2 regions of the Roseburia yibonii genome follow, and region 2 is predicted to be linked to the other one. Evidence: riboswitches for the same ligand, from Rfam matches in the RefSeq annotation. Region 2 holds a riboswitch; the other holds the start of a gene.
What was found. Region 2 has a riboswitch for thiamine pyrophosphate ahead of thiC (phosphomethylpyrimidine synthase ThiC). Riboswitches for the same ligand answer to the same signal wherever they lie in the genome.

Region 1: another riboswitch for thiamine pyrophosphate. It lies ahead of H8Z76_RS05800 (energy-coupled thiamine transporter ThiT); the one in region 2 lies ahead of thiC (phosphomethylpyrimidine synthase ThiC).

The regions. Positions count from the first base shown of each region.
Region 1 covers NZ_JACOQH010000003.1:181,589-203,695, reverse strand. Annotated here, with positions in the region: gene H8Z76_RS05870 (ABC transporter ATP-binding protein) at 1-27, shown strand, start outside; gene H8Z76_RS05865 (ABC transporter ATP-binding protein) at 20-1,768, shown strand; gene H8Z76_RS05860 (galactokinase) at 1,864-3,096, opposite strand; gene H8Z76_RS05855 (AraC family transcriptional regulator) at 3,276-4,154, shown strand; gene H8Z76_RS05850 (beta-L-arabinofuranosidase domain-containing protein) at 4,308-6,119, shown strand; gene H8Z76_RS05845 (helix-turn-helix transcriptional regulator) at 6,124-6,972, opposite strand; gene H8Z76_RS05840 (rhodanese-like domain-containing protein) at 7,192-7,512, shown strand; partial or broken gene H8Z76_RS05835 (flavodoxin) at 7,553-7,759, shown strand; gene ucpA (SDR family oxidoreductase UcpA) at 8,088-8,882, shown strand; gene H8Z76_RS05825 (response regulator transcription factor) at 8,916-9,977, shown strand; gene H8Z76_RS05820 (class-III pyridoxal-phosphate-dependent aminotransferase) at 10,003-11,286, shown strand; gene H8Z76_RS05815 (phosphotransferase enzyme family protein) at 11,298-12,293, shown strand; gene H8Z76_RS05810 (APC family permease) at 12,326-13,747, shown strand; gene H8Z76_RS05805 (P-II family nitrogen regulator) at 13,767-14,108, shown strand; gene H8Z76_RS05800 (energy-coupled thiamine transporter ThiT) at 14,199-14,879, opposite strand; TPP riboswitch at 14,920-15,018, opposite strand; gene acpP (acyl carrier protein) at 15,263-15,496, shown strand; gene fabK (enoyl-[acyl-carrier-protein] reductase FabK) at 15,500-16,429, shown strand; gene fabD (ACP S-malonyltransferase) at 16,448-17,362, shown strand; gene fabG (3-oxoacyl-[acyl-carrier-protein] reductase) at 17,349-18,089, shown strand; gene fabF (beta-ketoacyl-ACP synthase II) at 18,124-19,356, shown strand; gene fabZ (3-hydroxyacyl-ACP dehydratase FabZ) at 19,400-19,834, shown strand; gene H8Z76_RS05765 (acetyl-CoA carboxylase carboxyltransferase subunit alpha) at 19,836-21,539, shown strand; gene H8Z76_RS05760 (beta-ketoacyl-ACP synthase III) at 21,561-22,107, shown strand, end outside.
Region 2 covers NZ_JACOQH010000003.1:1,345-12,515, forward strand. Annotated here, with positions in the region: gene H8Z76_RS13945 (GNAT family N-acetyltransferase) at 1-205, opposite strand, end outside; partial or broken gene aac(6') (aminoglycoside 6'-N-acetyltransferase) at 281-676, opposite strand; gene guaA (glutamine-hydrolyzing GMP synthase) at 805-2,379, opposite strand; gene spoIIID (sporulation transcriptional regulator SpoIIID) at 2,461-2,715, opposite strand; gene H8Z76_RS04890 (hypothetical protein) at 2,880-3,128, opposite strand; gene H8Z76_RS04895 (phenylpyruvate tautomerase MIF-related protein) at 3,248-3,589, opposite strand; gene H8Z76_RS04900 (hypothetical protein) at 3,608-4,012, opposite strand; gene H8Z76_RS04905 (HAD-IIB family hydrolase) at 4,009-4,803, opposite strand; gene H8Z76_RS04910 (GGDEF domain-containing protein) at 4,800-6,407, opposite strand; TPP riboswitch at 6,528-6,636, shown strand; gene thiC (phosphomethylpyrimidine synthase ThiC) at 6,784-8,088, shown strand; gene H8Z76_RS04920 (methyl-accepting chemotaxis protein) at 8,188-9,687, opposite strand; gene H8Z76_RS04925 (magnesium transporter CorA family protein) at 9,780-10,676, opposite strand; gene H8Z76_RS04930 (hypothetical protein) at 10,767-11,072, opposite strand.

The DNA.
Region 1 (22,107 bases), 190 kb from region 2:
GGAAAGGAGGAAAAGGCATATGTTTAAGACAATAGGACGCATCATCAACTGGTGCGGGGAATTTAAAGGAAAGCTTTACATCGGGTTTATCTTTTCTTTCCTTTCCAATATTTTCGCGGCAATGCCTGTCATGGTCGCCGCGTATACGGTGGGAATGCTGATGGAGGCGGAAAAAGGAAGCGGCACGTTTGACCGCAAATGGATCGGATACAGTATCTTGATCATTTTAGGACTGGTTTTCTTCCGTTTCCTGTTTGATTACCTGCGGGCAAAATTTCAGGAAGCGATCGGTTATGAGCTGATAGCAAGAGACCGGCTTGCGGTCGGAGATGCCTTAAAGCGTGTATCCCTCGGATACTTTCAGCAGATGAACACCGGAAATATCTTAAGCTCGATCACAACAGGGCTCGGAACGCTGGAAACCATGGGAATCCGTATGATCAACAGCTTTATCGGCGGCTATCTGAATTTCCTTGTTGTATTTCTCTGCCTTTGCGTATTCAGTCCGGTTACCGCACTGATCGCGCTTGCGGCAGCAGCCGTATCCTTTGTTTTTTTGCTTGTGATCTCCTGGTACAGCACGAAAAACGCGCCGGTGGAGGCAAAGGCGAACCGCGATATGACAGGATCGATCCTGGAATACGCAAGAGGACTTTCGGTCGTAAAATCCTTCGGACAGAGCGGAGCGTCCATGCAGGCGCTTTCCGATGCGGTCGGTGACAGCAGACGGATCCACTTAAAGATCGAGTGGGGATTTATCCCGTCGAACAGCCTGCACCTTCTGGCATTGAAATGTGGTTCGGTCGGGCTTGCGCTGGCATCCTTTTTCATGACACTGAACGGACAGATGGATTTTTCTATGATGCTCATCTTTGTATTCTTTTCATTTGAGATCTTTGCGAGCGTGGAACCGATCAGCGACAGCGCCCATGTATTAAGTATCATCGAGGACGCGATGGATCAGCTGGATGCCCTGAAAAAAGAAAACTATATTGACAGCGACGGAAAGGACATTCCGTTAAACCATTATGACATTGCATTTGAACATGTAAACTTTGGCTATGACAGCAGAACGATCTTAAAGGATGTAAGCTTTCAGATACCGGAAAAGACTTCGACCGCGATCGTCGGACCGTCGGGTTCCGGAAAAACAACGATCTGCAGCCTGATCGCGCGTTTTTATGACGCAAACGGCGGAAACATCCGTATCGGCGGCCACAATATCAAAGAGCTGACCTGCGACAGTCTGCTCTCCAATATTTCCATGGTGTTCCAGAACGTGTATCTGTTTCATGACACGATACGCGCGAATATCTGTTTCGGAAAACCGGACGCAACGGAAGCGGAGATGATCGAAGCAGCGAAAAAAGCGTGCTGCCATGACTTTATCATGGAATTGCCGGATGGCTATGACACGGTGATCGGAGAGGGCGGCGATACGCTCTCCGGCGGACAGAAACAGCGTATTTCCATTGCGAGAGCCATGTTAAAGGACGCGCCGATCATCATCCTCGATGAGGCAACGGCAAGTATCGATCCGGAAAACGAGCATCTGATCCAGAATGCGGTGACGGAGCTGACAAGAGGAAAGACGATCATTACGATCGCGCACCGGCTTGCCACGATCGAGCAGGCAGATCAGATCCTGGTTGTGGATGACGGGCGGATCGCGGAGAGCGGTACGCATGAGGAACTGATCCGTCAGGACGGAAAATACAAGCAGTTTGTAGAGATCCGAAAGAAAGCGGAAGGCTGGAAGATCAGCTAAAAGAAGTGTAATACAAAAAAGAAGCCGGCACGGGAAAATTCCTGTGCCGGTTTCTTTAGTTATTGTGGCAATGGACATTCGCTGCAATAAGGGGATCAGCCGATATGCGCAGCTCCGATCGCGCGGATATCCATCGGATATACGTTCTCCTTGCCGACATACTGGGCAATGTAGTTTACATAATTTTCCATTTCCGCTTCCGGTACGATCGCTGCGATCACACCGGCAAATCCACCGCCGTGTACGCGGCACATACCGTCGTTGATCTTCTTTAAGAAAAGTTTGGTCAGTGCCAGTGTGCGCGTGATCTTCTGCTCATGGCAGTCCTGCATGGAGTAGCAGTTCTGGAGCAGTTCCCAGGAAGAATTGCCGGATTCGTCCATGAGGCGGAGCACATCGTCGTATTTTTTGTTTCGGATCGCTTCAGCTGCCTGTTCTACACGGGAAGTCTCTTCAAAGAAGTGGATCGCGCGCAGCAGGGCTCTGTCGTCTTCAATCTCGTTGCAGTGAGCGAGGAGATCGTCTAAAGTGGTCTCGTGCAGCAGTTCCTTGCCGAGTATCTTTGCGACTGCCTTCATCTCATCCGGGATCTCGGAATATTCACGGCTTAAGTCCGCATGATTTTTTCCGGTGTTTACGATGACGAGACGATAGCCGAACATTCCAAAGGAGAAATCCAGTTTCTGGTATTTTAAGTCGTTTCGATCCGCAAAATCAAAGAGTACCGGGCCGCCGACCGCGCATGCCATCTGATCCATCATGCCGGAGCTCTTATCCCAGTAAACATTTTCCGCGTACTGTCCGATCTTTGCGTAGTCGGTAAATGTCATTTTTTCATTGTTAAAGAAGTGGTTTACGATCGAGCAGACCAGCATCTCAAAGGAAGCGGAGGAGCTGACACCCGCAGCCGCAATTACGTTGGTGCTCACATAAGCGTCAAAGCCTGCGGTTTTAAAACCGTTTTTCTTTGCGCCTTCCATCATTCCGGCAACTAACGCAGGTGTTCCTGCCGGATAATTCTCACGGGTCAGTTTGGTGAGATCTACAACGATCTCATCGTAGCCTTCACTGGTGATGCGGATGATGTCAGAGTCGTTCGGGCATGCGGCACCGATCGTGTCGAGGTTGATGCTGCCGGCGATTACTTTTCCGCCGTTGTGGTCGGTGTGGTTTCCGATGATCTCGGTTCTTCCCGGGGAAGTAAAGTATTCTGCGTGATCGTGATGATAGATCTTTTCAAAATTGTCTGCGAGGCTCTCAAAACGTGCGCCGCATTTTTCGGTTTCTCCGTAAATCTCTTTTAATTTTGCCTGTTCCGGTAAATTCATATTATCGTCTCCTGTTCTTTTTATTTTTCTTTGATACCGTTTTTCGTTTCTGATCTTATTATAACGCGCAGATGAGAAAATACCTTGATAAATCTGTGATAAATAAGGAAAATATTGCGTTTCTTTGTGAGAATAGTGTATATTAAAGGTAATTTATTGCGTGAAAGGAGAGGAAAACGATGCAGATCGTCACCAACCAGTTTCAAAAGGAACTAAAAAAGCACGGCAGTGACCATTTTCCGTTTCTGGTCAGCTATGAGAAGCTCTCCGGGTACGAGCAGGGGTATTTTATGTGGCACTGGCATCCGGAGATTGAGATCACACTGGTCAGACAGGGAACGATGTGTTACAAGGTGAATGACCGGTGCTACCACTTAAAGACCGGGGATCTTTTGTTTGACAATTCCAATGTCCTTCATGCCGGGAGCATGGAGCAGAAGGAGGACTGCGATTATGTCTCGGTGACGTTTGATCCGAAGCTCATCTATGGATTTTTCCAGAGCACGATCTGTACGCGGTATGTGGAACCGGTGACGCAGGATTTTTCGCTGCCGGCGATCCACATTGATGGTTCGGCAGACTGGCACGGCAGATTCGCGGAGCTGATGCGCGAAGTCATTGCGCTTGATAAGGAGCGGCCGGAATATTATGAACTGGATATCACGATCCGTTTGCAGATGCTCTGGAAACTGCTGTTAGAGCACAGGAGGCCGGGCGAGGGGATCGCTTCCCATAACGCGACCGAGTATGAGCGGATCAAAAAGATCATTTCCTATATCGATCAGAATTATCAGGAACGGATCACGCTAAAGGATATCGCGGATCACATCCATCTGTGTGAGAGTGAGTGTACGAGACTGTTCCGGCGTTATATGAATGTCACGCTCTTTTCCTTTTTACAGGAGTACCGCATCGAGCGGAGTCTCGAATATCTAAACGGCGGGGAGACGATCAGTGACATTGCGGGAAAAGTGGGATTCGCGGATCCGAATTATTACTCCAAGGTGTTTGCGAAGATCAAGGGATGCAGCCCGAGGGAATACCGGAAGCGGCAGTGAAAAAAATGACTGGGGGAATCGGATAACTATACTTATATCAAAGAATTTTCCACCTCATGTCTTCTTTTGTCTACTGACAACGGAAGGCGGGAGGTTTTATAATAACTGCATAAGAAAAATTGTGAAGCATTGATAAGGAAAAGGATGGGATATATGATGTTACAGGCAATGGAAACTGGAAAAGTACACCTGCTGCCGGGGCTTTTCGCGGAGCGGGCAGAGGTAAACAGAGCGTATTTAATGGAACTGGAAAATCAGGGGCTTTTGCAGAATTTTTATCTGGAGGCAGGCATCATCATGCCGGGACTGCAGGTGGTGGAAGACCCGGAGACGGCGCTGCTGCACTGGGGCTGGGAAGCGCCGACCTGCCAGCTTCGCGGGCATTTTTTAGGACACTGGATGTCGGCGGCGGCAAAGCTTGTTGCGGCGACAGGGGATGTGGAATTAAAAGCAAAGCTCATAAAGATCGTGGATGAACTGGAAAAATGCCAGAAATTAAACGGCGGACAGTGGATCGGACCGATCCCGGAAAAATATTTCAAGAAGCTGGAGAGAGAAGAATACATCTGGTCGCCGCAGTATGTGATGCATAAGACATTGCTCGGACTGATGCATGCGTATCAGTACGCCGGGATCGAGCAGTCACTTGCGATCTTGGACGGGATCAGCGACTGGTATGTGGACTGGGTAAAGGATATGGAAGTAAAAAATCCGCACGCGGTGTACAGCGGCGAGGAAGGCGGCATGTTGGAGGTATGGGCGACGCTTTACGAACTGACCGGTGAGGAGAAATATCTTGCTCTGGCAAAAGCGTACGATCATCCGTCCATTTTCCGCAAGCTGGAAGAAGGAAAGGACGCGCTGACAAACTGCCATGCAAACGCCAGCATCCCGTGGGCGCATGGCGCGGCAAAAATGTATGAGATCACCGGGGATGACCGATGGAAAAAGTTGGCAGAGGATTTCTTCCGATTTGCGGTGACGGAGCGTGGAACCTACTGCACCGGCGGACAGAACGCGGGTGAATTCTGGGTGCCGCCAAAGATGCAGGGACATTTCCTGGGTGACCGCAATCAGGAATTCTGCACGGTCTACAATATGGTGCGTCTGGCGGACTATCTGTATCGTTTTACCGGAAAGGCAGAGTACGCCGATTATATCGAAAAAAATCTCTATAACGGATTTTTGGCGCAGCAGAACAAACATACCGGACTGCCGACGTATTTTCTGCCGCTTCGTGCCGGAGCGAAAAAGAAATGGGGAACAAAGACCAGGGATTTCTGGTGCTGCTACGGAACGATGGTGCAGGCACAGACGCTGTACCCGGAACTCTGCTGTTTTTCGGAGGAGGAGAAAGACCGGCTTGTGATCGGTCAGTATATTCCGTCCGAAGTGACCTGGGGAGAAGGGGAAAAACGCGTTACAGTCTCGCAGAGTGTGGATATGAAATCCTACAACGCGCAGGCATTTTTCGATGAAAAAGACGAGAGCCAGATGTCAAGATGGCTGCTCAAATTCACGGTGAAGGCGAACAGGCATTTTACACTGTCCTTACGCGTGCCGCGGTGGGTAAAGAGCGCACCGGAGGTGACGATAAACGGACAAAAACCGGAATCCGTGGAAATTACAGAGGGGTATCTGAATCTGGAGCGTGACTGGGCGGAGGATGAGATCACGGTCTATTTCCCGGCGGGACTTACGCTTGAAAATCTCCCGGATGCGCCGGAACTCGCGGCAGTGCTGGAAGGGCCGATCGTTCTGGCTTCACTGAGCGATGCCGACCGCGGACTTAAAATTACTGGAAAACCGGAGGATGCGATACAGCCGAGATATGAGCACACCTATGATGTATTCCCGTGGCAGCAGAGCACCTATCAGACGGTGGGACAGGCACAGAATGAAAAGCTGGTACCGCTCTATGATGTGACGGATGAATCGTATACGGTATACCACACGATATCGTAGCGCATTACCGGTAACGCCTGCGGTAATCCGTGGGCGTACACTGTTCAAACTTTTTAAAAACTTTCATAAAGTATTTTTCATCAGGGAAACCGCAGGAATATGCGGTTTCTTTTATGCTGAGGTCATAGTTGGAAAGCAGCTTTTTGGACGCCTCGATGCGCAGACGATTGGTATAGGAGACCAGAGAGAGCCCCATGTGCCGTTTAAATAGGGAGGAAAGATAATCAGCCTGATAACCGACGGCATCTGCCAGTTCTTCCACGAAAAAAGAGCGGCGGTAATTGGCGTGGATCCAGTCGCAGGCGGCAGGGATGACGGCGGGAATACCGGAAGAATTCTTTTTGTCTGAACTCTGCGGAGTGGAGGACAGTTCCATGAGCAGCAGGCTTGTGGTGTAGTCGAGCATGCGCGGCGCGTTTTTACATTCGTCCAGTGACAGATCGGTCAGGCGGCGAAAGAGCGAGAGGATCCTGCCCGGAGACACCAGCTTTCCGTATTCCGGGAAAAAGTAGGCGGAGTCCTGGCAGGAAAAAGTGTCAGCAACGGCACGAAACGGCGGAGCCGCGAAAAAATGCACCCAGAAATAGGAAAGGCTGCCGGTGGAAGCCCGGTGTCCGAAATGTTCTTCGCCCTCATGGAGAAAAATATAGTGATTTGGCGGTACGGTATACGGAATACCGTTTGCGGTAAGGTACAAGGTTCCCTCGGTGACAAGGATCAGCACGTTGATCGAAAGCGTGCGGCGCTGATGCAAAAAGCCGTCTCTGCTGATCAGCTGTCCGCATACATCACAGGAGAGCGGACGGTCTGTCGTTGAAGAAAAATACCGGATCGTGTGATCTGTCATTGCCATAAGAACCTCCCTAACCGCTTTGTTTTGAATCATCATATCACGGCAGGGATCGGATTTCAAGGAAGCGAAACAGCCCGGAGCCGACGAGGACGAGCAGGATGATCGCGGTGAAAAATAAAAAATGCAAAGCTGCGGGCGAAAATGTGAGAAACAGTTGAAGAAAATGCCCGAAACATAGTATAATATCTGTTTAGAAACAAACAGGAAAGAGGAAGATGGATGAGCATTTTTAAAAAGAAACTGACGGTAAATGAAGCCATAAACAAGGCGCATACATCACAAAACGCACTTTTGATCGACTGCAGGATCAAGGAGGAATACAGCCACGGACATGTTGCCGGAGCGATCAACATTCCGCTTGAGAAGATGACCGCAGACCGCGTGCTGCGAAGAATTCCGGATAAGGAAAAAGAGCTGTATATCATCGGAAGTTACAGCTATAAGCCGCAGAACGCAGTGAGAACCTTAAAAAAGATGGGTTACAAGCGTGCGGTATTTGGCGGATATATGGAAGAACATTACGGGGTACTGAAAAAGTAAAAAAGCGGGAGAGAGTCAGGATAAGAAAGAGATTATAAAAATGGGAAAAACATTAGTAGCATATTTCAGTGCAAGCGGAGTGACCGCAAAGGTTGCGGAAAAAGTGGCAAAGGCGGCAGAAGCGGATCTTTTTGAGATCAGGCCGGAAGTGCCTTACACCAAGGCAGACTTAAACTGGATGGACAAGCAGGCAAGAAGTACGGTAGAGATGAATGATCCGGCTTCCAGACCAAAGACGACCGGAACCGTCGAGAAGCTTGCGCCTTCGGTAGACGCGTCCGCGAAGTTCGTCTCCGAAAAGTTACTGAACCGCGCGACAGAGGCAGACATTGCCGGCTGGTTAAAGACGTGGATGTAGGGGAACGAACCAAAAAATAATCATTGCCAATCTAAAGAAAATATAGGTAAAGCTAAAAATAATATGGCATAACCTAAAAATTTTACCTTTCTTTTTGGCGGAGTATCGTATATGATAATAGCAGAGATGCAAAGAGGCATGAACATTGAAAAATGTGCATGTCTCTTTTTTCTTTTCAGAAAAGAGCGATTGGTTCAGACGAAAAGGAGGGAATGACATGGAAAAATTGGAAGGAAAGGTAGCGGTGATCACCGGCGCGTCCAAAGGCATCGGTGAGGGGATCGCGAAAGTATACGCAAAATATGGCGCCAAATGTGTTCTGGCTGCGCGTGGCCCAAAAGTTTTGGAGCTGGCAGAAGAGTTACGGAAACAGGGGTATGAAGCCATTGGCGTTCAGACAGATGTTTCCGATTTCCAAAGTGTGGAAAAGCTGGTTTGTACCGCGGAAGAAACTTACGGACCGGTGGATATCCTGGTCAATAATGCAGGGATCTGTGTATTGGAAGACTTTTTAAGCGCAGATTCGTTCGAGAACAGGGACAAACATTTTGATATTAATATAAAGGGCGTCTGGAATACGACAAAGGCAGTGCTCCCAAGCATGTTTAAAACGGGTGCTGGGGCGATCGTTATTATGAGTTCTGTGACGGGAGATATGGTTGCGGATCCCGGAGAGGTTGCCTACGCAACATCAAAGGCAGCACTGGTCGGATTTACCAAAGCGATGGCGCGGGAAGTAGCGGACAAAAAAATCCGCGTGAATGCAATCTGTCCCGGATATGTTTTAACACCGTTGGTGGAAGGCATGGCAAAACAGTCAGATCCGGAAGATCCAAAGCGTGCGATCCAGGAGATCGCGGATGCAGTTCCGCTCGGACGTCTGGCGGATCCGACCGAGATCGGAGAACTTGCGGCGTTTCTTGGAAGCAGTGAATCCAGTTATATTACGGGAGCGCAGATCGTAATCGATGGCGGAAGCACGTTACCGGAAACCACATCCATGGGACAGTAAGCCGGAGAAGATCCGGGAAAAGGTGGTGGGACAATGCAGTATGTTGGAATTTACGATAAAAACGGATATGTGGCAGAACAGATCAAAAGCATGAAGTTCTGGTCGGTCAGAAATGATTTTGAACTGACAGAGATCATCCATGATAAAAATGAAATATTTACATATCTGAACAGTCACCGCCCCAATATTTTTCTTCTGGTGGAAGAAAAAAACGAAGGATTCGCGTCAGAGCATTTAAAAGAGATCACCAGCCTGTTTCTTGGGGTGAAGGTCATATGGATCGGACATGAGAAGTCCTACGAGATTGTAAGAAAAATATTTCTTGCGGGAGCGTTTGATTACCTGATACAGCCGGTGGATGAAAAGATGTTAGAGGATTCGCTGATCCGTGTATATGATGTGATCGGGCTTGGATATGTGGTCAATGACCTTCAGATGAAAGTGGATGCCCTCATTGATAATATCTTTTTGGGCGGCGGACAGGAAGAGCTCATCATACAAAATATCATAGACCAGATTTACGAAGACTGGAAACAGGATGCGATCAACTGTCAGCTGATCGCGGATAAAGCGAAAAATCATATCTATGAGATCCTGATCGACCGAAAGCCGTGGCTGGAGAAATTTTTATATCGAAATGACTTTACCTATAAGTTTGGTTTCTCCCTTTTGCGGAAAGAAGAGATCATGAAAGACTGGGTGCGCTGCTTTAAAGAGGCAAGCAAAATGGTCGTGAAATATCAGATGATCGATGACAGGCTGGTTTATCGCATTGGAAAATATGTGGTGGTCCATGTGGATGAAAAACTTTCGCTGGAAAGTGTGGCAAAGGGAGTTTATCTGAATCCGAGCTATGTCAGTCATATTTTCAAAAAAGTGACAGGAATGAGCTTTACCGATTATATGACGGAAGTTAAGGTGGACCGCGCAAAGGTACTTTTAAGAGACAGCAAACTAAAGATTTACGATGTGGCGGCAACGGTTGGATATTCCAATTCAGAGTATTTTGCCAAGACATTCCGGAAAAAAACAGGGTATGCACCGGTCGTTTACCAGAAGATGCTGGCAGAACTATACGACCAGAATGAAAAATAAAAATAGCAGAAAAGGAGATAAGATCATGGGAAAATCAGTTTGTGAAGAAGCATTTAAATTATCAAAAGAAGAAGTATTTGACAAGTCGATGACTTACTGGAACAGCGGAAAGACAAAAGAGTGGCTGGATTTAAAGATCGATCTTCTGATCGGAAAAAGAGAAGGCTATTATTTCTGGGATATGGATGGCAAAAAGCTGATGGATGTCCATATCAATGGAGGAACCTACAGTCTCGGACATAGAAATCCTGAGGTTATCGAGGCACTGAAGGAAGCGACAGATTATGTGGATATCGGAAATCATCACTTCCCGTCACCGCTGAAAGCGATGCTTGCGGAAACGGTGATCAAAGCGTCACCGGAAGGTATGAAACATGTGATCTATGGCTCAAGTGGCGGAGAGATCGTGGATTTCGCTTTGAAATGCGCAAGGGCGGCGACCAAACGGAAAAAGATCGTGTGCATCCAGAATGCGTATCATGGGCATACCGGACTTGCGGTAGCGGCAGGAAATGACCGTTACTCCAAGATCTTTCTGGCGGACAAAGGACCGGATGAGTATATCAAGGTGCCGTTTAATGATGTCGCGGCGATGGAAGAAGCATTAAAAGGCGGGGATGTTGCGGCTGCCATTTTGGAGACGATCCCGGCAACCTACGGTTTCCTGATGCCGGAGGAGGGATATCTCCCGGCGGTCAAGGCATTGTGCGAAAAATACGGAACACTCTACATTGCGGATGAAGTACAGACCGGACTTATGAGAAGCGGTGAGATGTGGGCGATTACCAAATATGGAGTGACACCGGATATTATCGTGACCTCCAAAGGATTTTCCGGCGGCATTTATCCGATCTCCGCAGCAATCCTGAATGAGAAGGCATCTTACTGGATGACACAGGATGGCAGCGCCCACATGGCGACGTTCGGCGGGGCAGAGTTAGGCTGTGCATGCGCGCTCAAGGTATTTGAGATACTGAATCGTCCGGAAACCAAGAAAAATATTGATTTCATTTCGGATTATCTGAGAAAAGGACTGGATAAGATCCGTGAGGAAAACCCGGACATTTTTACCGGTATCCGCCAGTGCGGTACGATCATGGGACTGGAATTTGCGGGAAAAGAAGGCGCAATACCGGTTATGCAGCACTTGTATCAGAACGGAGTATGGGCGATCTATTCGCAGCTTGATCCGCATGTACTGCAGTTTAAGCCTGGAATTCTTGCAAGTAAGGAGTATTGCGATGAACTGCTTGAGAAAATGGAAAAGGGAATCAGGGAAGCAAGGGAAGATATTCTGGCACAGGCATAGGAGGATACGCGATGGCATTTGAAAATACAGAATTATTTGATCAGATCGCAACAGACGCATTGAAAAATTACGGATGGGAAGATACCGATGAATCAAAGTTGATCGTTCTTTCTGAAAATGCGACCTATATGGTGAAAAATAAAGAAACCGGAGAAAAGGACGGCGTGCTCCGCATCAGCCGTCCGGGTTATCACACATTGGAGGAACTGAATTCCGAGATGAAGTGGTTAAACCAGATCAATGAATATACACCGCTTATTGTCGCAAATCCGATCAAAGGATTAAACGGGGAAGACATTCAGGTGGTAAAAGGAAATGACGGAAGAAATTACTACTGCGTGATCTGTGAGTATCTTCCGGGAGATCCGCCGGATGAGAACAATGAAGCGCAGATGGTAAAGCAGTTTTCTTACCTAGGAGAGACGACGGCATATCTTCACCGCCAGACAGAGATCTGGAACGGAACGGCGAAGCTGGATCGGATGGAATGGAACTATGACACGATCATCGGTGATCATGCGGCATGGGGAAGATGGCAGGATTTTCCGGATATGACACCGAAAGCGCAGAGAATGCTGGAAGAAGTTGCGGTCATCATAAAAAAACGTTTGCAGCGATATGGCAAGACAGAAAATAATTACGGACTGATCCATGCGGATCTGCGGCTTGCCAATCTGCTGTTAGAAGGAGATCAGATAAAGGTCATTGATTTTGATGACTGTGGGTTTGGCTGGCATCTGCATGATCTGGCGTCTGCGCTCAGTTTTATGGAAGAAAAGCCGATCGTGCCAAAATTAGTAAATGCATGGCTGGATGGTTATCGTAAAGTACTGCCGTTTACAGATACCGATTTTGAAGAAATAGATACCTTTATCATGCTGCGGCGGCTTCAGCTGACCGCATGGCTGGCAAGTCATAAGGAATCCGGTCCGGTGGCAGAACTCAGTGTTGGCTGGATGGACGGGACGATCGAGCTGGCAGAACGTTATTTGCGGTTGTTTGGGTAGCAGGGGGATAAAACATAAAAGGAGGAATGTTTATGAGTGATGTTGTTATGACAGAAAAGAAAGCGGGCGTATTGTCCAAATCGATGAAACTCGTTTATGTTTACGCAATGGCGACAGGCGCAATTTTCACCTTTATGTGTTACTGGGATGGAATTTTTATGTCTTACACAGGACCGGCGACCTTCCTTGCGTTTGCGCTTATGACGCTTGCAGTTCTGCCTACGGCATTTGTCTATGCAGAGTATTCAACAATGCTGCCAAGTACGGGTTCCTGTCTGGTCTTTAATACGGTAGGCTTAAACAAGCATGCCGGTTTCTGGTCGGCGTGGCTTATCATGTGTGCCTGGATTGCGGTGCCGGCAGCCGGAGTGCTCGGAATCATAGACTGGCTGAATTATCAGTTTCATCTGAATCTGGTAGGAACAAAAGCAGTCATTGTAGGAGCTTTGGTCTTATGCGCATGGTGCGTGCTCAGTATGTATAAAAATGTGGTAGCAGGAAAAGTACAGTCCTTTATGCTGTTTGCCGGAATCGCGGGTATTTTGATCTGCTCCGTCATGTTTTTATGCAGCGGACACTGGAGCATTTCCAATTTCACAGACTTTTTTACCAGCAGTAATATGAAACAGTACGGCGGAAGCTTTGCTTCTACCGGAGTAGCCTGGATCGTCGGCTGTTCCTTTATGATCACACCGTATTTTGGTTTTGAGACAGTGCCGGCGATGGTCGAGGAAGGAGATTTCCCGATCAAAGACCAGAAAAAGGCAATTCTTGGTTCGGTACTTACCTGTGGCGCTATTTATACGATCTTTTATTTCTGTATGGCAGGTGTTATGCCATGGGGCGAAATGACCAACAACGGAGACTGTTCCCCGTTCATCACATTTAATGCGTTAAAGACATGTTTCGGTGATAAAATCGCATGGTTCGTTTTGGTTATGGGTATTGTCGGTGTTGTATTTCCGATCGGAACCTCTGTGCTGGGCTTCTGGTATTCAGGTGTCCGTATGATCTTTGCGATGGGACGTCAGAATTTCCTTCCAAAACAGTTTTCTTATACGAATAAGTACAATCAGCCGATATTGCCAAATATCCTGATACTTCTTGTCAGCATCGGTTTTATCGCAATGCAGTCCATTACCGCATTTTTTGATCTGATGGCATTTGCATGCGCGCTGTGTTATGTGATCACATCCATTTCTTCTCTGGTGGCAGATAAGAAGCATCCGGAGTGGGAAAGACCATATAAATGCGCGAAAGCGTTAAAAATCGCGTCCCTGATCATTATGGCGGTCATCGCGTTCTTCTGTACGATCGGTATCAAACGTACGACATGGATCGGATTTATCGGTTATATCGGTGTAGGCGCACTGCTGTGGTTATACATGATCTTCATCAAATGGCCGAAAGAAAAGGTATGGATGAAGACACCGGATGGTGAAAAAGAATTTTAGAGAGGGGAGTGGATGTATGATGAAAGAGTTAGAGATTATCATAAAGCCGGAAAAGCTGGAAAATTTAAAACGGATTCTGGACAGTGAAGGCGCCGGAGGCGTTATGATCTCCACAATTTTTGGCTACGGCAGACAAAAAGGTGTAAAACAGGTTTATACCAGAGATGACAATATCGGAGTAAATCTGCTTCCGAAATTGAGTGTCCGAACGGTTGTGACGGATGACATGGTAGATGGGATCATAAAGAAGGTGCTTTTGGAGTTAAATACCGGAAGCTTCGGCGACGGAAAGATCTTTGTGAAAGATATTGAAAATGCAGTGAAAATCCGTACCGGTGAGATGGGAGAAGAAGCATTGTAGGAGAGAAGTAAAAAGAAGAAATACCCTTGTTACTGACAAAACAGTAACGAGGGTATTTTTATGTTTAAAAGCGAAGCATTTATTCATTTATTATTCCAGTACCATCCGTTTTACACGGGCAAGCGCGTTCTGAACCGGTGGGATCGCAATGATGATCAGTGTGATACCGCCTTCGGTCAAAAGATAAGCGCCGTTGTAAACCAGTGAGTAGACCGGAGCGCTCATGTTATAGTCTGCGGCGTAAGCGCCGAAGAAAATAAGACCGGACAGGAAAGCAAAGAAATATCTGCCGAGTACACCTGCGATATAGCCGAGGATCAGACCGTGTTTCTTTTTATAGAAGAAACCGGAGATACCGAGCGCGCCAAAGGCTAGCGGATAATCCACAAGCATCTGCGGGATCGTGTAAAAGATCGGTTCTAAGACGAACTGGAGCAGACCATAGGCAACTGCGGCGGTAATGCCGACCTTCGGGCCGTACCAATAGCCGATCAGTACGATAAAAAGCATGGAAAGCAGTGTAACAGAACCGCCCATCGGCAGATCAAACAGTTTGATCATCGAGGTGACGATCGCAAGCGCCATAGCGGCGGCAGAGCATACAAGCTGCTTGGTCGTGATCCGTGCCGTCCGTTTTTCGGTTTTACGCATTAATAAAGATGCGATCAGTAAAACAGCGATAACCGCGATGACCAGAATCAGACCAACGGTCGTCAGTTTTACCGCGTCGTCGCCCCAGACATCGGTCGGGGCAGCAAAAAAGTTATTCATAAAAAAGCCTCCTTGGTATGTATTCATGTAATTTGCCAGGGAGGAGATCTGTTTGCTTCCTTACGCCGGTATTATCCGGTTCAAGTATTAAGGGTCGATATCTTGATATCTCTCAGCATAAGCACCCCCAGCAGATTATACGATTTTTAGCAGTAACTACAATAGCATCTTTTTGGTGGAACGTCAAGTAAAGAGCGGTTTTTCGCCCGCTTTTTTCGTAAGGTTTTAAAGGTGTGTTGGAAAATATTTCAAAAATTAAGTTGACAGATCGGCATAAATGACATATAGTTTGATAAGCAAATAGTTTGACAATCAAAATACTTGAAAAGCAAACAAATGCAAAAAAAGAAAGAGAAAGATAACAAAAAAGGAGAATACATATTATGTTAGAAAAATTAGCAGCAGTGATCAGAGAGCAGTTAAACTTAGAGGACGTTGAAATCACAGAAAAATCCAACTTCAAGGATGATCTTGGAGCAGATTCCCTGGACTTATTTGAACTGGTAATGTCTCTGGAAGAAGAATTCGGTGTTGAGATCCCGTCTGAAGATTTAGAGAAGATCGCAACCGTTGGTGATGTTGTAAATTACTTAAAAGAGCACGGTGTTGAGGAATAAAAAATGAAAACAAGAGTGACAGAACTTCTTGGAATCGAATATCCGGTCATTCAGGGAGGTATGGCGTGGGTGGCAGAACATAAACTCGCGGCAGCCGTTGCGGATGCCGGCGGACTTGGACTGATCGGCGCGGCAAGTGCTCCGCCGGAAGTCGTAAGAGAAGAGATCCGCAAGGCGAAGGAACTGACGGATAAGCCGTTTGGCGTCAATGTCATGCTGTTAAACCCGAATGCGGAGGAAGTGGCAAAGATCGTTGTGGAGGAAGGCGTGAAGGTCGTTACGACCGGCGCCGGAAACCCGGCAAAATTCATGAAGCTGTGGAAAGACAACGGTGTGAAAGTCATTCCGGTCGTTGCGAGCGTTGCCATGGCAAAGATGATGGAGCGCGCCGGCGCGGATGCGATCGTCGCGGAAGGCATGGAATCCGGCGGACATATCGGGGCACAGACCACAATGACATTAGTGCCGCAGGTTGTTGACGCAGTAAATATTCCGGTCGTTGCGGCAGGTGGTATCGCGGATGGCAGAGGATTTGCGGCAGCCCGCATGCTCGGCGCGGAAGCAGTCCAGATGGGAACCGCGTTTGTTGTCGCGAAAGAATCTATTGTACATGAAAACTACAAGCAGCGCGTGATCAAGGCGAGAGATATTGATTCGGAAGTCACCGGAGCTTCCACCGGACATCCGATCCGTGTACTGCGCAACAAGATGACCAGAGAATATCTGAAAAAAGAAGAAGAGGGAGCTTCTTTTGAGGAACTTGAGCTTCTGACCCTCGGTTCCCTGCGCAAGGCAGTGATGGAAGGAGATGTCGTGAACGGAAGTGTCATGGCAGGTCAGATCGCGGGTCTGATCCATGAGGAAAAGACCTGTAAGGAGATTATCGAAGGTATGATGAAGGAGGCCGAAGCGTTACTTGGCGCCAAGGCATAATGGCAAGGAGTAGATAAAATGGGAAAAACAGTATTTATGTTTCCGGGACAGGGTGCGCAGTATGTGGGCATGGGAAAAGAGTTTTACGATACGATCCCGGCGTGCAAAGAAGTTTATGAACTGGCATCCAAAGCATCCGGGCTGGATGTGGCGGCATTGTGTTTCGAGGAAAATGACAGATTAAATATTACAGAGTATACACAGATCGCCATGCTTGCTACGGAAGCGGCATTGTATACCGCGTTGAAAGAGGCAGGTAAGACCTGTGATGTGACAGCGGGATTAAGCCTTGGTGAGTACGGAGCGCTGATCGCGTCCGGAGCGTTTTCCATGGAAGATGCGTTTCGTGTGGTAAGAAAACGTGGAATCTACATGCAGGAGGCATATCCGACCGGCGGGGCAATGTCCGCGGTACTTGCGCTGGACGCAGAGACGATCGAAAAGATTTGTGAGGAGACCGAAGGGATCGTTTCCATCGCAAACTATAACTGCCCGGGACAGATCGTGATCACCGGAGAGAAAGAAGCAGTGGACGCGGCTGGCGAGCAGTTAAAAGAAGCCGGCGCAAAGCGTGTCGTGCCGCTTAAAGTAAGCGGACCGTTCCATTCCGCGCTTCTTTCCGGAGCAGGGGAAAAGCTTGGAGCAGAGTTAAAGGATGTCACGGTAAATGACATTGTGGTTCCGTACCTTGCAAATGTGACAGCAGATTATGTGAAGGATAAAAATGAGGTAAAACCTCTGCTGGAAAAACAGGTATCCTCCTCCGTACGCTGGCAGCAGACGATCGAGCGCCTGATCGCGGACGGCTGTGATGAATTTGTAGAGATCGGGCCGGGACATACACTCTCCGGTTTCATGAAAAAGATCGACCGTAACGTGAAGACCTGTAACATCGATAAAATGGAGGACTTTAAAGCCTATGTTGAGCAGTAAAAATGCGCTGGTCACCGGAGCATCCCGGGGGATCGGAAGAGCGATCGCCTTAGAGTTGGCAAAGCGGGGGGCATTTGTTATCGTGAATTATAACGGCTCGAAGGAGAAAGCGGAGGAGACAGTCGCAGAGATCAGAAAAAACGGCGGCGAAGCGGTTTCCTATGGATGCAATGTCTCCGATGATGCGGCGTGTGGGGAAATGATAAAGGCGCTCATCAAAGAGTACGGACATATCGACATCCTTGTCAACAATGCGGGCATCACAAGAGACAATCTGCTCATGAAGATGTCGGAACAGGAATTTTCAGATGTCATTGACACGAACTTAAAGGGAACGTTTCATACGATCAAACATCTTTCCCGTCAGTTCTTAAAGCAGAGAAGCGGCAGGATCATCAATATTTCTTCCGTTTCCGGGATCCTTGGCAATGCGGGGCAGGCGAATTACAGCGCGTCAAAAGCGGGCGTGATAGGACTGACCAAGAGCGTTGCGCGAGAACTGGCATCCCGTGGCATCACGGCAAACGCGATCGCACCGGGTGTGATCGCCACAGATATGACCGAAGTTTTAAGCGACGGCGTGAAGGAGTCCTTAAAGGAGCGCGTGCCGCTCGGACATATCGGGGCGCCGGAAGATATCGCGAAGGCAGTGGCATTTTTAGCATCCGATGATGCGGCGTATATCACGGGACAGGTGCTTGCGGTAGACGGCGGAATGTCGATGTAATGGAGCAGAATAGCAGGAAGGAAAGGAAGTTTTTATGAGCAGAAGAGTAGTAGTGACCGGCATGGGTGCGATCACCCCGATCGGTTTGAACATAGAGGAGTTTTGGGCTGGCGTCAAAGAAGGAAAGATCGGTTTTGACGAGATCACACATTTTGACACGACAGATTACAAATGCAAGCTTGCGGCAGAAGTAAAAGGATTTGATCCGAAGGAGTTTATGGATTTCCGTTCCGCAAAGCGTATGGAGCCGTTTTCCCAGTATGCAGTGGCTGCGACAAAGGAAGCGATCGAAGACGCAGGGCTTGATATGGAAAAGGAAGATCCGTACCGCGTGGGCTGCGCGATCGGCTCCGGTGTCGGAAGTTTGCAGGCGATCGAGCGGGAATACAAAAAACTGCTTGAAAAAGGACCATCCAGAGTAAATCCGCTTTTAGTTCCGATGATGATCTCCAACATGGCAGCAGGAAATGTTTCCATTCAGTTCGGACTCAAAGGAAAGAGCTTAAATGTGGTAACGGCGTGCGCGACCGGAACAAACTCCATCGGAGAAGCATTCCGTACGATCCAGTACGGGGATGCGGATGTGATGATGAGCGGTGGTACGGAAGGATCTGTAACACCGATCGGAATTGCGGGATTTACAGCGCTGACCGCATTATCCACAGAGACCGATAAGACAAAATGCTCACTTCCGTTTGATAAGAACCGCAGCGGTTTTGTCATGGGTGAAGGTGCGGCAGTAGTTGTTTTAGAGGAACTCGAGCATGCAAAGAAAAGAGGAGCAAAGATCTACGCGGAAGTGGTAGGTTACGGATGCAGCAGTGACGCATATCACATCACTTCCCCGGAAGAAGACGGATCCGGCGCTGCAAAGGCAATGGAAAACGCGGTTGCTGACGCAGGGATCGCGAAAGAAGAAATTACTTATATAAATGCGCACGGAACCGGAACACATCACAACGATCTGTTCGAGACACGCGCGATCAAAAAGGCGTTTGGGGAACACGCAAAGGACATCCATATCAATTCCACAAAATCCATGGTTGGACATCTGCTTGGGGCAGCAGGTGCGCTGGAATTTGTTACCTGCGTAAAAGAGTTAGAGGAAGGTTACATCCACAAAACGGTTGGTTATACGACACCGGATGAGGAGATCGATCTGGATTACTGCAAAGAGCCATACGAGGAAGATTTTACTTACGCACTCAGCAATTCCCTCGGATTTGGCGGTCATAACTCCAGTATTTTGTTAAAGAAATATCAGTAGGAAGTTTGGGAGAAGGTTTTAGATAGAGAAAGGAAGCATCCATATGTCCGTATTGACGACAAAGCAGATTATGGAAATCATTCCGCACAGACAGCCATTTCTTCTGATCGATACGATCGAAGAACTTGAGATCGGAACGCGTGCGGTCGGAAAAAAATGTGTCAGCTACAATGAGCCGTTTTTCGCAGGGCATTTTCCGGGGGAACCGGTGATGCCGGGCGTGCTCATTATCGAAGCACTTGCACAGACCGGAGCGGTCGCGATTTTAAGTGAAGAGGAAAACAGGGGAAAGACCGCGTATTTTGCGGGCATCAGCCAGGCAAAGTTCAAAAAGAAAGTGGTTCCTGGAGATGTGCTTACACTGGAAACTGAGATCATAAAACGAAAAGGACCAATCGGTGTCGGAAAGGCAGCGGCTTACGTCGATGGAAAACTTGCCGCTTCGGCAGAATTGGTATTTGCAATTAGTGGAGAATAAAATGGAGAGTTTGTTAGGAAAAATCAGACAGAAAAAGGAAATCAAAGCAGAATTAAAACAGGAAGCAAAGCCGGAAACCGTAGACTGTAAGGCGTGCGGGAAAAAGGTAGACCGCGCGGAAGCGATCAGACGGCTCTATGTATGCCCGGAGTGCGGCGGATATTTCCGTGTCAATGCCAAAAACCGTATCAAAATGGTGGCGGATACCGGAAGCTTTACCTCCTGGTTTGACGACATTGAAGGTGGAAATCCGCTCGGATTCCCGGGATATGAGGAAAAACTGCACGCAGTGCAGGAAAAAACGGGCTTAAAAGAAGGCGTTGTCATCGGAAAAGCCCAGATCTACGGGGAGGATACGGTGCTTGGTGTGGTAGATGCCAGATTTTTAATGGGAAGCATGGGTCATGTAGTTGGAGAAAAAATTGCGGCGGCAGTAGAGCGCGCGACGGAAGAAAAACTTCCGGTCATCTTATTCTGCTGTTCCGGTGGTGCCAGAATGCAGGAAGGTATCGTATCTTTGATGCAGATGGCGAAGACATCCGCAGCGTTAAAGAAACATTCAAAAGCCGGCCTTTTGTATATGCCGGTCTTAACGGATCCGACCACCGGCGGTATGACTGCCAGCTTTGCGATGCTTGGGGATATCATTTTAGCAGAGCCGAAAGCACTGATCGGTTTTGCCGGACCGCGTGTGATCGAGCAGACCATCGGACAGAAACTTCCGGCCGGATTCCAGCGTTCGGAGTTCCAGGTGGAGCATGGTTTTGTGGACCGCATCGTAGAAAGAAAAGACTTGAAGAAAACCTTATACGATATTTTAAAGCTGCATCATAAAAGAGAGGGCTTTGTCAATCTCGAAAAGAACGAACAGCTTTCCGCGGCTCCGAGCGAACTGATGCGTGAGCGTGCGGCGAAGACACCGCTTAAGGACGCCTGGGAAAAAGTAGAGATGGCGCGTAAAGTGAGCCGTATTTCTTCCGGGGAATACATCGAGGCAATCTTTGACGGATTTATGGAAATGCACGGAGACCGCTATTTCGGGGATGATCCGGCAATTCTCGGCGGTGTTGCCTATCTTGACGGACAGCCGGTTACCGTGATCGGTGTCCAGAAAGGAAAGGACTTAAAGGACTGCTTAAAGCACAATTATGGTATGCCGTCTCCGGAGGGCTACCGGAAAGCGCTGCGTCTGATGAAACAGGCAGAAAAATTCAACCGTCCGGTCATCACGTTTGTCAATACTTCCGGCGCGTTCTGTGGAATGGAAGCGGAGGAGCGTGGTCAGGCGGAAGCGATCGCCAGAAATCTGTATGAGATGTCTGCGTTAAAGGTACCGATCCTCTGTATGATGATCGGAGAAGGCGGAAGCGGTGGCGCGCTGGCATTGTCTGTCGGCAATGAAGTCTGGATGATGGAAAATGCGACTTATTCCGTGCTTTCGCCGGAAGGTTTTGCGTCGATCCTCTGGAAAGATTCCAAGCGCGCGAAAGAAGCTGCCGGTGTCATGAAGATCACAGCGCATGACTTGCATGAGCTTCACATCGTTGATAAAATTATTCCGGAATATGGAGGAGCAGACAGCAAGGCATTGGACTCCATTGCCCGCTATATGAAGGTAAACATCCGGGAATTTTTAGAAAGAGAATCCGGAAAGACCGGAGAAGAACTGGCAGAGGAAAGATACAGACGTTTCCGCGCCTTTTAACAACAGAGGAGACAAATCAATATGGCAATTAAAATATGTGGAACGGGAAGCTGTCTTCCCAGGCACTGTGTTTCCAATGATGATCTCAGCCGGATCATGGATACATCCGATGAATGGATCAGGAGCAGAACCGGGATAGAGACCCGCCATCTGGTTACGGAGGAGACGACAACGTTTCTTTCGACCGAGGCGGCAAAAAGCGCGCTTTCCGAGGCGAAGCTTGCACCGGAAGAGATCGATCTGATCCTGGCGGCAACGATCACGCCGGATCATGTGATCCCGTCGCTTGCCTGCGAGGTACAGCGGGAGCTTGGAGCGGTAAACGCGGTGGCATTCGATATCTGCGCCGCGTGTTCCGGATTTCTGTTTGCGTTAAATACGGCATATGCGTATTTAAAGAGCGGGCAGTACAAAAACGCGCTCGTGATCGGGGCGGAGACGCTTTCAAAGATCATGGACTGGGAAGACCGGTCAACCTGCGTTCTGTTCGGAGATGGAGCCGGAGCGGCGGTGATAAAAGAAGAACCTGGCGATGCGGGGATCAAAAGCCTTGTGCAGGGTTCTGACG
Region 2 (11,171 bases):
CAGTTTTCAATGCATGTCTATAATATGCATATGATTCCTTCTCTACCAGAGACATATCCACATCATCCGACAATTTATTAGCTGCACGCAGGACAATTATTCTCGTTCTTACTAATTCATCAACATCTTTCATTGTTGCTTTCTTATATTCAAATCTTTCTATATGATCATATGTGCAACCACCCAATGGTTCGTCAAATGTCATTGTTACGTTCTTGTCAATAACAGAATCTGTTAATTTTTTCGTAAAGCAGATAATTCTATTTGCTTCTACAAAACCCATTTTTAAGTGAAATTTGCGACTATTTTCATTATCTAGCTCACAATCACTGGCAAATTCTGTACACCCCTGCTCCTTTGCCCACTTCTGACAGGTCTCTAACAGACCTCTTGCCAGTCCTCTTTTTCTATATTCCGCTTTTATAAAAATCCCTTCCAAGTACCCTACTGGACTTGAAGCTGTGCCTTCTACATAGTCATGTCTTAATCCACATTGTGCGAAACCAACTGCGCCTGCATCTGCCACTGCAATAAAAACTCTCCCCTTCTCTTTGCTAATATAATCGTAAAATTCCCTTGCCAATTCTTCAATGGTATGTGATTTCCACATCTGAATCGCCAATTTTGCTACTATCTGTACATCCTCCAAAGTTGCTACTCTAATATCCATTTTCATTATCACTCCTACAGCCGATATAAGATTTATCCCTATTACTCCGCCCACAAATAGAGCCAAACTAGAGCCATTCGATAAAACAAATGCCGGAAACCTGCATAAATACAGGCTTTCGGCATTTCTGTCCGTTATTCAAACTCAATCGTTCCAGGTGGCTTACTCGTCAGATCGTAGAATACACGATTGACTCCTTTCACCTCATTTATAATTCTGCTCATCACCGTCTGCAATACTGCGAACGGAATCTCTGCGGATTCCGCGGTCATGAAATCAACGGTGTTGACCGCACGAAGCGCTACTGCGTAGTCATAGGTTCTTTCATCGCCCATGACACCGACGGAACGCATATTGGTAAGTGCCGCAAAGTACTGGTTCGGCATCCAGGACGGTTCCTCGCCGTTGGCTTTTTTGTAATCGGCAACCGCCTTGTCTACTTCCTCGCGGTAAATCGCGTCGGCATCTTGTACAATACGAACCTTTTCTGCTGTCACTTCACCGATGATACGGATTCCAAGTCCCGGTCCCGGGAACGGCTGACGGAAAACAAGTTTTTCCGGAATGCCCAGTTCAAGACCGGCTTTTCTTACTTCATCTTTGAAAAGATTGCGAAGCGGTTCAATGATTTCCTTGAAATCAACGAAATCAGGAAGCCCCCCTACATTGTGGTGGGATTTGATGACTGCGGATTCACCGCCGAGTCCGGATTCCACAACGTCCGGGTAGATCGTTCCCTGCGCAAGGAAATCCACTGCTCCGATTTTTTTTGCTTCCTCTTCGAAAACACGGATAAATTCTTCCCCGATGATCTTACGTTTTTTCTCCGGTTCTGTGACACCGGCAAGTTTTCCGTAATAGCGCTCCTGCGCATTGACACGAATAAAGTTTAAGTCAAACTGACCGTTTGGTCCGAATACGCTCTCTACCTCATCGCCTTCGTCCTTTCTTAAGAGACCATGATCTACAAAGACACAGGTCAGCTGCTTTCCGATCGCGCGTGACAGGATTCCTGCCGCAACGGACGAATCCACTCCGCCGGATAACGCAAGAAGAACCTTTCCATCGCCGACTTTCTCACGGATGGACTGAATGGTCTCTTCTACGAAAGAATCCATTCTCCAGGTTCCGGCACAGCCGCAGACGTTACGCACAAAGTTATAGATCATCTGTGTGCCGTTTACGGTATGAAGGACTTCCGGATGAAACTGGATCGCATAGAGTTTCTTTTCTACATTCTGTGCTGCCGCGATCGGGCAGTCCGCAGTATGGGCAACCACCTCAAATCCCGGTGCCGCCATCTCAATACGGTCAAAATGGCTCATCCAGCAGATCGATGTTTCCGGCATTCCCTGAAACAGAACTGCATTCGGTGCATAATGGATTTCTGTCTTTCCGTATTCTCCAACCTCTGGTGTGATGACTTTTCCGCCGAGTTTGTGCATCATAAGCTGCGCACCATAGCAAAGTCCAAGTACCGGAATTCCAAGCTCAAAAAGTTCTTTCTGATAAGAAGGAGAGTCCTCTTCGTAACAGCTGTTCGGCCCTCCTGTCAGAATGATACCCTTTGGATTCATAGCTTTGATCTTCTCAATGTCTGTTTTATAAGAATAAATCTCGCAATAAACATTGCATTCTCTGACTCTGCGGGCAACCAGCTGGTTGTATTGTCCGCCGAAATCAAGTACAATGACTAATTCTTTGTCCACGACTTTTTCCTCCTGGTATTTTCAATCTATCTTCCTATTATAAGGGAGCAGTTTCAAGTTTACAAGTAGAAGTTGTATCTTTTATATGTGCTGATGCAGATATTTTTCTTTGGTTGCCATTCCGCCGCGGATATGGCGCTCGGATTTGTTGACATCTAAGACTTTTCTCGCCTCTGCGGCAAGTGTCGGGTTGATCTGTACAATGCGCTCCGTTACATCCTTATGTACCGTACTCTTGCTGATTCCGAATTTCTTTGCGGTCTGACGCACGGTCGCGTTGTTTTCAATGATATAATTTGCGATATTTATAACTCTCTCCTCAATATAGCTTTTCACAAAAAATCCCCTGCGATACTAATTGTTACATTGTATGCCGGGGATTCTTTTATATGTCTGTCTAATTTTTTGGTCCGCCATGCGATCTTTCTGTCACCATAAGATCCTTACCTAATTATATTACAGATATCCATACAGACCTGCGCCTACTGCCGCTGCATATATCAGGAAAAGACTGACCAGCGCCAGCCATGCAATGACCTTAAAAACACCATTGCTTTTTTGGCTCTCTTTTTTACTTTTTTTGCTGCTCCTTTTGTTCTGCTTCCGGTGTCTGTTCCGAAAAAAAGCAGATTGAAGATAATGAGCAAAACCTCTGTGAGCAGGATCCCAATTCCTTTTCCGGTATGATACCGCTCCACAGTTCCGTAGCTTTCTTTTCCGGGTTTCTCATATACATAATAGGAAAACATGCGTTATACGCTCCTGGCGTCATTTTACTGATTCTCCCCTGAATTTTTTTCTTTAAACTCATAATCATTTTCATGCCGATCGCCTTTTTTTTCGTATCTGTTGTCTGTTTTCTGCTGTTTTAGAAATTCTTTCCGTCCCAGCCCCAGTCATTGATGCCCTGGTAAGTAATGTACACGGCACTTCCCGGGATTCCGAGCCGTTCTTTAAAGATACGGCAAATCTCCGCTGTCATTGCGTTATACTCTCTTGCGGAAGCGCTTCCGAACAGCTTTACCGAAACAAATGCTCCCTTGTCCAGCTTTTTGCCTCCCATGTAAAGATCGTAATTATCCTCAAATCCCAACATCAAAAAACCTTCCGGTTTATTTACGATCGAGATCGCGCGTCCCAGATCTGCTTTCAAGTTTTCGCGTTTCTCCCTGCTCACCGGGATAGAAATTTTTGAATCAATAAACGGCATATCCGCCACCTCCTGTTTTTATTTGATGACCGGCTGGAAATCCTCGGTATCTCCGCAGAAAAATCCGCCGATCTTTCCTGTGATCGTCTGCATGATATGTTTTGCGTGTGTATAATGTTCCGCGTCGATCGTCACAAAAAACATGGTCTTTACGCCCTGTTCTGTAAGCCAGTTCTTACTGTATTCGTCGCGAAATTCCGCCCTGGTCCACTCGAAATCCATCGAGCGTTCTTCCGGGATCACCACTTCAAGGACTCCCGCCGCTTCCCAGATCTCAAGTTCCAGGTCTGCTTCCTCCTGCAGCGCATCCGCGATCTCACGCACTGTGATCTCTTTTTGCTGCATGTAAAACCATTCTTTTGGAGCATCCGCCGCCCCATGGTTCTTTTCACGAATCTTTTTTAATTTTGACTTGTTTTTCATTCCATTTCCTCCAGTATCTGCCGCAGGGAATCCTCCACACGTCTGCATGCCGTCGCACGCACATCCCGCATGGTCGGATTACACGTCTCCATCAGATAGGGATGTCCGACAAATTCCAACATCGTCCGGTCATTTTCATTATCTCCGAACGCAGCCATCTCCTCCGGCAGGATATCAAGTTTTTCTCCGATCTCTTTTAAGGCAGAACCCTTGCTTGTGCCAAGCGGCGCGAAATCCACCCAGCGGTTTCCGGATGTCACGATCAGACAGCTGTCACCAAACGCCCGCTTAAAATCCGCCGTTGCCCCGTCACGCTTATCTTCCGGTGTAAAATAGGAAACCTTCATGATCGGTTCCTCGATCCGCTCCGGTTTATCTATGACCGTGATATTATTTCCAATATCGTCACGCAGATAGGTCACGAAAGACGGATCTTTCGGGATCACATAACTCGTGCACTCCCCCGATATCAGCACTTCGCAGTCCGGGTGTTCCAGTACGGTGTTGCTGATACGCATTGCCAGTCCATCCTCAAACTGCCGCTTCATCAATACCTGGTCCAGATGCATGACCAGCGCCCCATTTTCACACAGATACATGATCTTGTCCTTGACCGGCGCAAACAACCGCTGCAGGCTCGGATACTGTCTTCCGCTTGCCGGCATAAAAGAAACACCCCTTTTTGTCAGTTCCTCGATCAGTGGAAAGAGTTCCGGGCGGCATTTGGTCGCTCCGTCCAGAAGCAGTGTGCCATCCAGATCACACGCTATCAGTTTTATTTTTGTTTTCATCTTCTGCTATCCTCTATATGCATTTTCTGTTTTATATTTGATTTGTTTTCATACATGCTGACATCGGAGCGGTTTCTTGTCCCTTCAAAACTTTCGTCCCGCTCCGGATCAAACTGCGCGTAACCGCACGCGATATGGATCGGATAATGCTCCGGATCGCTGTTATATTTTTCCTCTTCCGTGCGCATTACCTCAATGCAGAAAAGGATCGGACATCTTGCGGCATGCTCCACGATACAGCAGAATTCGTCCCCGCCGATGCGGTAGACCTTTCCATAAGGATCAAAGATCTTTTCTATGATCCGCGCGGCATTTCTAAGGTAAGTGTCTCCCTCCACATGACCGTGTTCGTCGTTGCATTCCTTCAGATTATTCAGATCAAAGGAGACAAACATCTTTCCTCTGGCGCTTTTCATCTGCGACATGTCCTCCATATAGGCATTCCGGTTGTAAAGCCCCGTCAGGACATCATGGATCGCCAGTTCCTCATACACCTTTGCCTTCCGTCCCTTTTCGATCGTATCCACTGCATAGAATGCCGCCTCGTAACCGAGCATCAGCACAAACGCCAGGAATACAAAGCGTCCGAACAGATCCGCGTCACCGATATGGCGGTAATACAGCACGATATCCGTCACTGTTGCCGCCGAAAGCAGGATCATTCCTACGGTACTGATCTTCGCGTGCCGGTCGATCTGATGGCGGAACGCCTTATATAGCAGACATCCGATCATATAAAACAACGCGATACACAACATCATATGAGTCAGCCAGAGTGTTTCTTTCATATCCGCGATACCAAAAAACTGAAGTCCAAGCACAAACACCATCTCACAGGTATTGATCGCAAACAGCACCTTCCAGAGCTTCCGGTCCCCGATATTCAAAAACTCCCGCACAAATAAAACAAACGGAATCCCCATCAACATCAAAAGGATATACGCCATAAACGATGCCGCGATCCGGTCCCGCACGATCAGCATCATCGCGTCCGTCTCATTTGCCGACCAGACACCAAATATCGCCGAAAACATGCCCAGATGCAGCAGGCTGTTCCCGATCTCCGCCTTCCTGTGTACAATGCACCAGTAAACGATCATTCCAAATCCCAGTATGACGATCAGCGCGCTGACAAAAAACGTGATGACCGACTGCGCGAAGATCTTATAAAAAGCCTCCTGCTCTTTTCCGGTATAAAACGTGCAGTCTTGATACCGGACGTTTTGATATACCGGCGTCAGTTTGATCTTTATCTCTTTTGTTCCATATGGGACTGCCACAAAATTCCAGTGTGAGCCGGTCGTGCGTCCCCAGATTCCGCCTGTCCTTGTATTTTCATAGATCGGCTTTCCATCCGCGTAAGCCCACACAAGCTGGTGATTCGTGAAAAATACGATATTTTTCTGCATCCCCCCATAATCCTCCGCCGCAAACGAAAAGATCTCGCTTCCGTCCGCCTGTCTGGTGGTCGTGTCGGGGCTTGTTTCATCCATGCTTCCAAACTCCGTGATCTTAAAATTGGCTGCATACGCCAATAAGATCAACGCCAGCCCTGCTGCAATGACCAGGTACGGCATCCATCTTTTTATTCTTCTTATTAACATACTCCTGCTACCTCTGTATCCAAACTTTCCCTATTATCACAATATCTTATATACCGCATTTTTTCAAGGTTTTTCTCTCGCTTTACAGTTGCTTTTTTCCGAGGTTATGGTACAATAGGGGCATACAAACAGGGGAGCCTGCGACAAGCCGGCTGAGAGTAAGCTGTACTGCTTAGACCCTTAACCTGATTTAGATAATGCTAACGTAGGGAAATAATGACTGTAACGGATTCTTTGGATTATCGATCCACAGGATCCAGCTTATAGAAACGGAATACTTGCGTTTTGGTATTCCGTTTTTTTGTTATGGAAATGACCTCTTATCTTTATGGATCAGGCGCGCAAAAGACTATTTTGATAGAAAGAGAGATAAGAAATGAGAAATTACGCAACTCAGATGGAAGCAGCAAGAAAGGGAATCATAACCGAAGAATTAAAATCCGTTGCCGCCAAAGAACAGATGACCACAGACGAACTGCTGCCGCTCGTAGCTTCCGGCAAAGTCGTGATCTGTGCCAACAAAAATCACAAATGCATCGATCCGCAGGGTGTCGGTTCCATGTTAAAAACCAAGATCAATGTAAACCTCGGCGTTTCCAAAGACTGCAAGGACTATGACGTAGAGATGGAAAAAGTCATGGAAGCAGTCAACATGGGCGCGGAAGCGATCATGGATCTGTCCTCCCACGGCGATACGATCCCGTTCCGCCGCAAGCTCACCAGCGAATGTCCGGCTATGATCGGTACGGTTCCGGTCTATGATTCCGTGATCCACTATCAGCGGGATCTTGCCACACTTACTGCAAAGGATTTTATCGATGTGGTACGTCTGCATGCCGAAGACGGTGTGGATTTCGTCACGCTCCACTGCGGCATCACCAGAAAGACCATCGACCAGATCAAAAACCACAAACGCAAAATGAATATCGTTTCCCGTGGCGGTTCTCTGGTATTTGCATGGATGTGCATGACCGGAAATGAAAATCCGTTCTATGAATACTATGACGAGATCTTAGATATCTGCCGCGAGTATGATGTGACCATCTCCCTCGGTGACGCCTGCCGTCCGGGCTGTCTTGCGGATGCTTCCGATGTCTGTCAGATCGAGGAACTTGTCCGTCTCGGAGAGCTGACCAAACGCGCCTGGGCAAAAGATGTTCAGGTCATGGTGGAAGGTCCGGGACATATGCCGCTCGACCAGATCGCGGCCAACATGAAGATCCAGCAGACAATCTGCAGCGGCGCTCCGTTTTATGTATTAGGGCCGCTCGTTACCGATATTGCTCCGGGATATGACCATATCACCGCTGCGATCGGTGGTGCCGTTGCCGCGACCGCAGGCGCTGCTTTCCTCTGCTATGTCACTCCGGCAGAGCATCTTGCGCTTCCGAATGTCGATGATGTAAAACAGGGAATCATCGCTTCCAAGATTGCTGCCCACGCTGCTGATATCGCCAAGGGTGTGCGCGGAGCGAGAGATATCGATGACAAGATGGCTGACGCGAGACGTGTGCTCGACTGGGATGCGCAGTGGGAATGCGCGATCGACCCGGAGACTGCAAAGGCGATCCGTGAAGACCGCAAACCGGAACATGAAGACACCTGCTCCATGTGCGGTAAGTTCTGCGCTGTCCGCAGCATGAACAAAGCGCTGTCCGGCGAATACATCGATATTTTATAAGTACTTACTTCGATAACAGATCCATTCAAAAAAGAGAGAAAACGCTTGATAAAACGATTTCTCTCTTTTTTCTGTTTCTTGCTTAATTGTTATCTCACACTAATTGGTGTATTTCTGCAGCTCTTCCGCCACATCAAGCACTCCGCCCAACAGTTTCTTGGTTTCTTCCGCGTGCTCCAGGTTGTTGACACTGAGTTCCGCCGCCTGATGAGAGGATGCGGTCACTTCTTCCGTCGTTGCCGAAAGCTGTGTGATATTGTCAACGATCTGATTGTTGGACTCGGAGAGCTGGCCTAACATCTCATCGATTTGTCCGATATCCGTCGTAAGTTTGGTCACATTCTCATTCATATCCGTGAAGCTTGCTGAAACTTCCGTGATCAGGTCATCCTGCTTTCCTGCCGCAGCCACTGCCTCACCTACCGAATCCGCTGCCGAATGTGCATCCCCGGAAAGTTCCTCTAAGATCGACGCGATATTTTCGGTCTCCTGACGTGTCTTTTCCGCAAGCTGACGGATCTCATCCGCTACGACCGCAAAGCCTTTTCCGGCTTCTCCGGCTCTCGCGCTTTCGATCGACGCGTTTAACGCAAGGAGATTTGTCTGGCTTGAAATGGAAAAGATCGTATCCGCGATGCCCTTTACCGCTTCTGTCTTCTCCTGAAGCTTCTGCATGGACGCCGCCACGCCTTCGTTGATCTGCGCGATATTTTCCGACTGCGTCTTTAAGTGTTCCATCAGGTTCGCGTTCTTCTCATTGAGCTCGCCGGATTTTTTCGCTGTCTCTACCATCTCCGCAGAGCGCTCCATCGTCTCGCCGATCGCTTCCTGGATGTTCTGTGTCATCACGGTCTGTGCCTGGATATTCTCCGCTGTCGTCTGTGTGCTGTCTGAAATATCCCGGACTGCTCCGTTTACGGTATCCGTGGATTCATTGAGCTGGTTCATGATATCGACTGCCTGCTCTGTTCCCTCTCTGACCTGCTCTGCCACATTTACGATATGATCCATCATATCCTGCTGTTTTTTCTTTTCCTCGCCGAGCTGGCCGATCGTATCACTGTTGAATGTATGCGCAACCGCAACGGTCCAGTAGATCAGAAGCATCATAAAACAGATCACCAGTGTCGCGCAGATCTGATCCACAGTTTCGTCTCCGGTGCAGCGATGCAGCACCGAAATCTTTATCACGGTAATGATAATGTTAAGCGCACTCGTAACCACTCCGTAAAATCTGGAATACCGTCTGTCAAAAAACACGATACAGATGATAAACGGAACCGCTCCCATAAAGCGCAGATAATAAGCGTCAAATGCTATGCCCGTAAAAAACGTTATCACCAAAAGCCCGGTACTCAAGACATAGCGTATCCGGCGGTCTGCGCTGTTTGTGCGGTATAACATCAAATTTAAAACGATCATCACAAGCACGACCACTCCGATCATGCAGGTAAATCCAAGCGACCGTATTCCCCGCAGATATGCCACAAACACGATTACTGCAGCAAAAATATAAAACAAAATACTCGTAAGAACATACAACCCATTGGCGCGTGTCATCTGTTCTTTCTCATCTGCATACAGATAGTTCTTTTCCATCTTTTTCCTCTCCTTCTCTTTCGTTCTCTACTCTATTATAGCAATACAGCGTGCAAATTGATATAGAATTTTCTACAAATTCCGACGATATCTCATAAATATTTTTTCTTTTTAAAGATGTAGAGACTGACCACGACGATCAGCACCGAAACGAATATGACCACCGGATAACCATATTTCCACGCGAGCTCCGGCATATGGACAAAATTCATGCCATACCAGCCCGCGATCAGGGTCAGCGGCAGAAACACCGTCGTCACGATCGTAAGCACTTTCATTACATCATTCTGGCGGATGCCGATCTCGGACTGATATACGTCCTGCACCTGCATCGCGTACTCTCTTAACACCTGTGTTTCTTCCCGGAGTCTGCCCGCGCGGTCCGTAAACACGCCAAAGCACGTTGCCTCTTTCTCCCCGAAAAAATCCATCTCGTTTTCATGGAGCATTTCCCCCATATCCGCCATCTGGCTGTAATAGCGGTGCATTCTTGAGATTTCCTTTTTCATGCGTAACATCTCATGGTTAAATTCCTTATCCTCACGCTCCAAGATCCGTTCCTCCATCCCGGCGATCTTTTTTTCAAGTGCCGACAGATACAAGAGGTCATCATCGATCAGCGAGATCAGAAAATCATACAAAAAACGCTCCAGCGTGTAGCCCTTGCGCATTCTTGCCTGACGGATCTGCGCGATCTGTGTTCCGACGATCCCCGTGTCATCAATAAATATCATCTTTCTCTGTAAAATATAAAAGGCAAAACCGTAATTGTTCCGGTAATGCCCTTTCTCCGGGATATGGAATGTACCAAACAGATAGTCCGAATAGCTTTCCAGCTTGCAGAAATGAATATTGTCTTCCTGCCATCCAAGCAGATAATTCGCCCGGATGTCCGTTGCCTTCTCCCATTCCGCTCCGCTTAGTACCGCAATCCCGTCCTTATGATCTTTCCAGTCATCAAATTCTGTCTCTTCCAGCTGGTCATCCATGATCTTATAATAAATGACTGTCCACCTCCTGTATGTCTCTTCCTTCTTTTATCCTCTATCTTTCCCAAATTTCTCCCAAAATAACGCTCCCTAAGCCTGTTTCTGTGGCGTGAACTGAAGCTCGATCGTGGAAATGCACCCGCGAATGCTGACGTTCGCATGCTCTAACGATGCCGGAACACGGATACGGTTTTCCGTGTCAACACTCATCAGTTTCACCTGATCTTCCCTCCCTGCTTTTGCCCGCAGGACCTTCTCCTCATCCGACAGATACAGACACCGGTCCCCAACCCAGGCTCCATAAATTTTCCTTCCTTTTTTTCGCAGATTAAACTCCCTCGGCATGCTGACTTTTTTCCTGACTACCTGCGCATTTGTCTGTCCAACAGCAAACATGACGATCCCTTCTTTCTTCTCTGCAAATTCCTTTCCGGAATGCCTTATTTCCCTTTTATTTTATCACGTTTTGCCCGATTTTGTAAGAATTTTTTCATT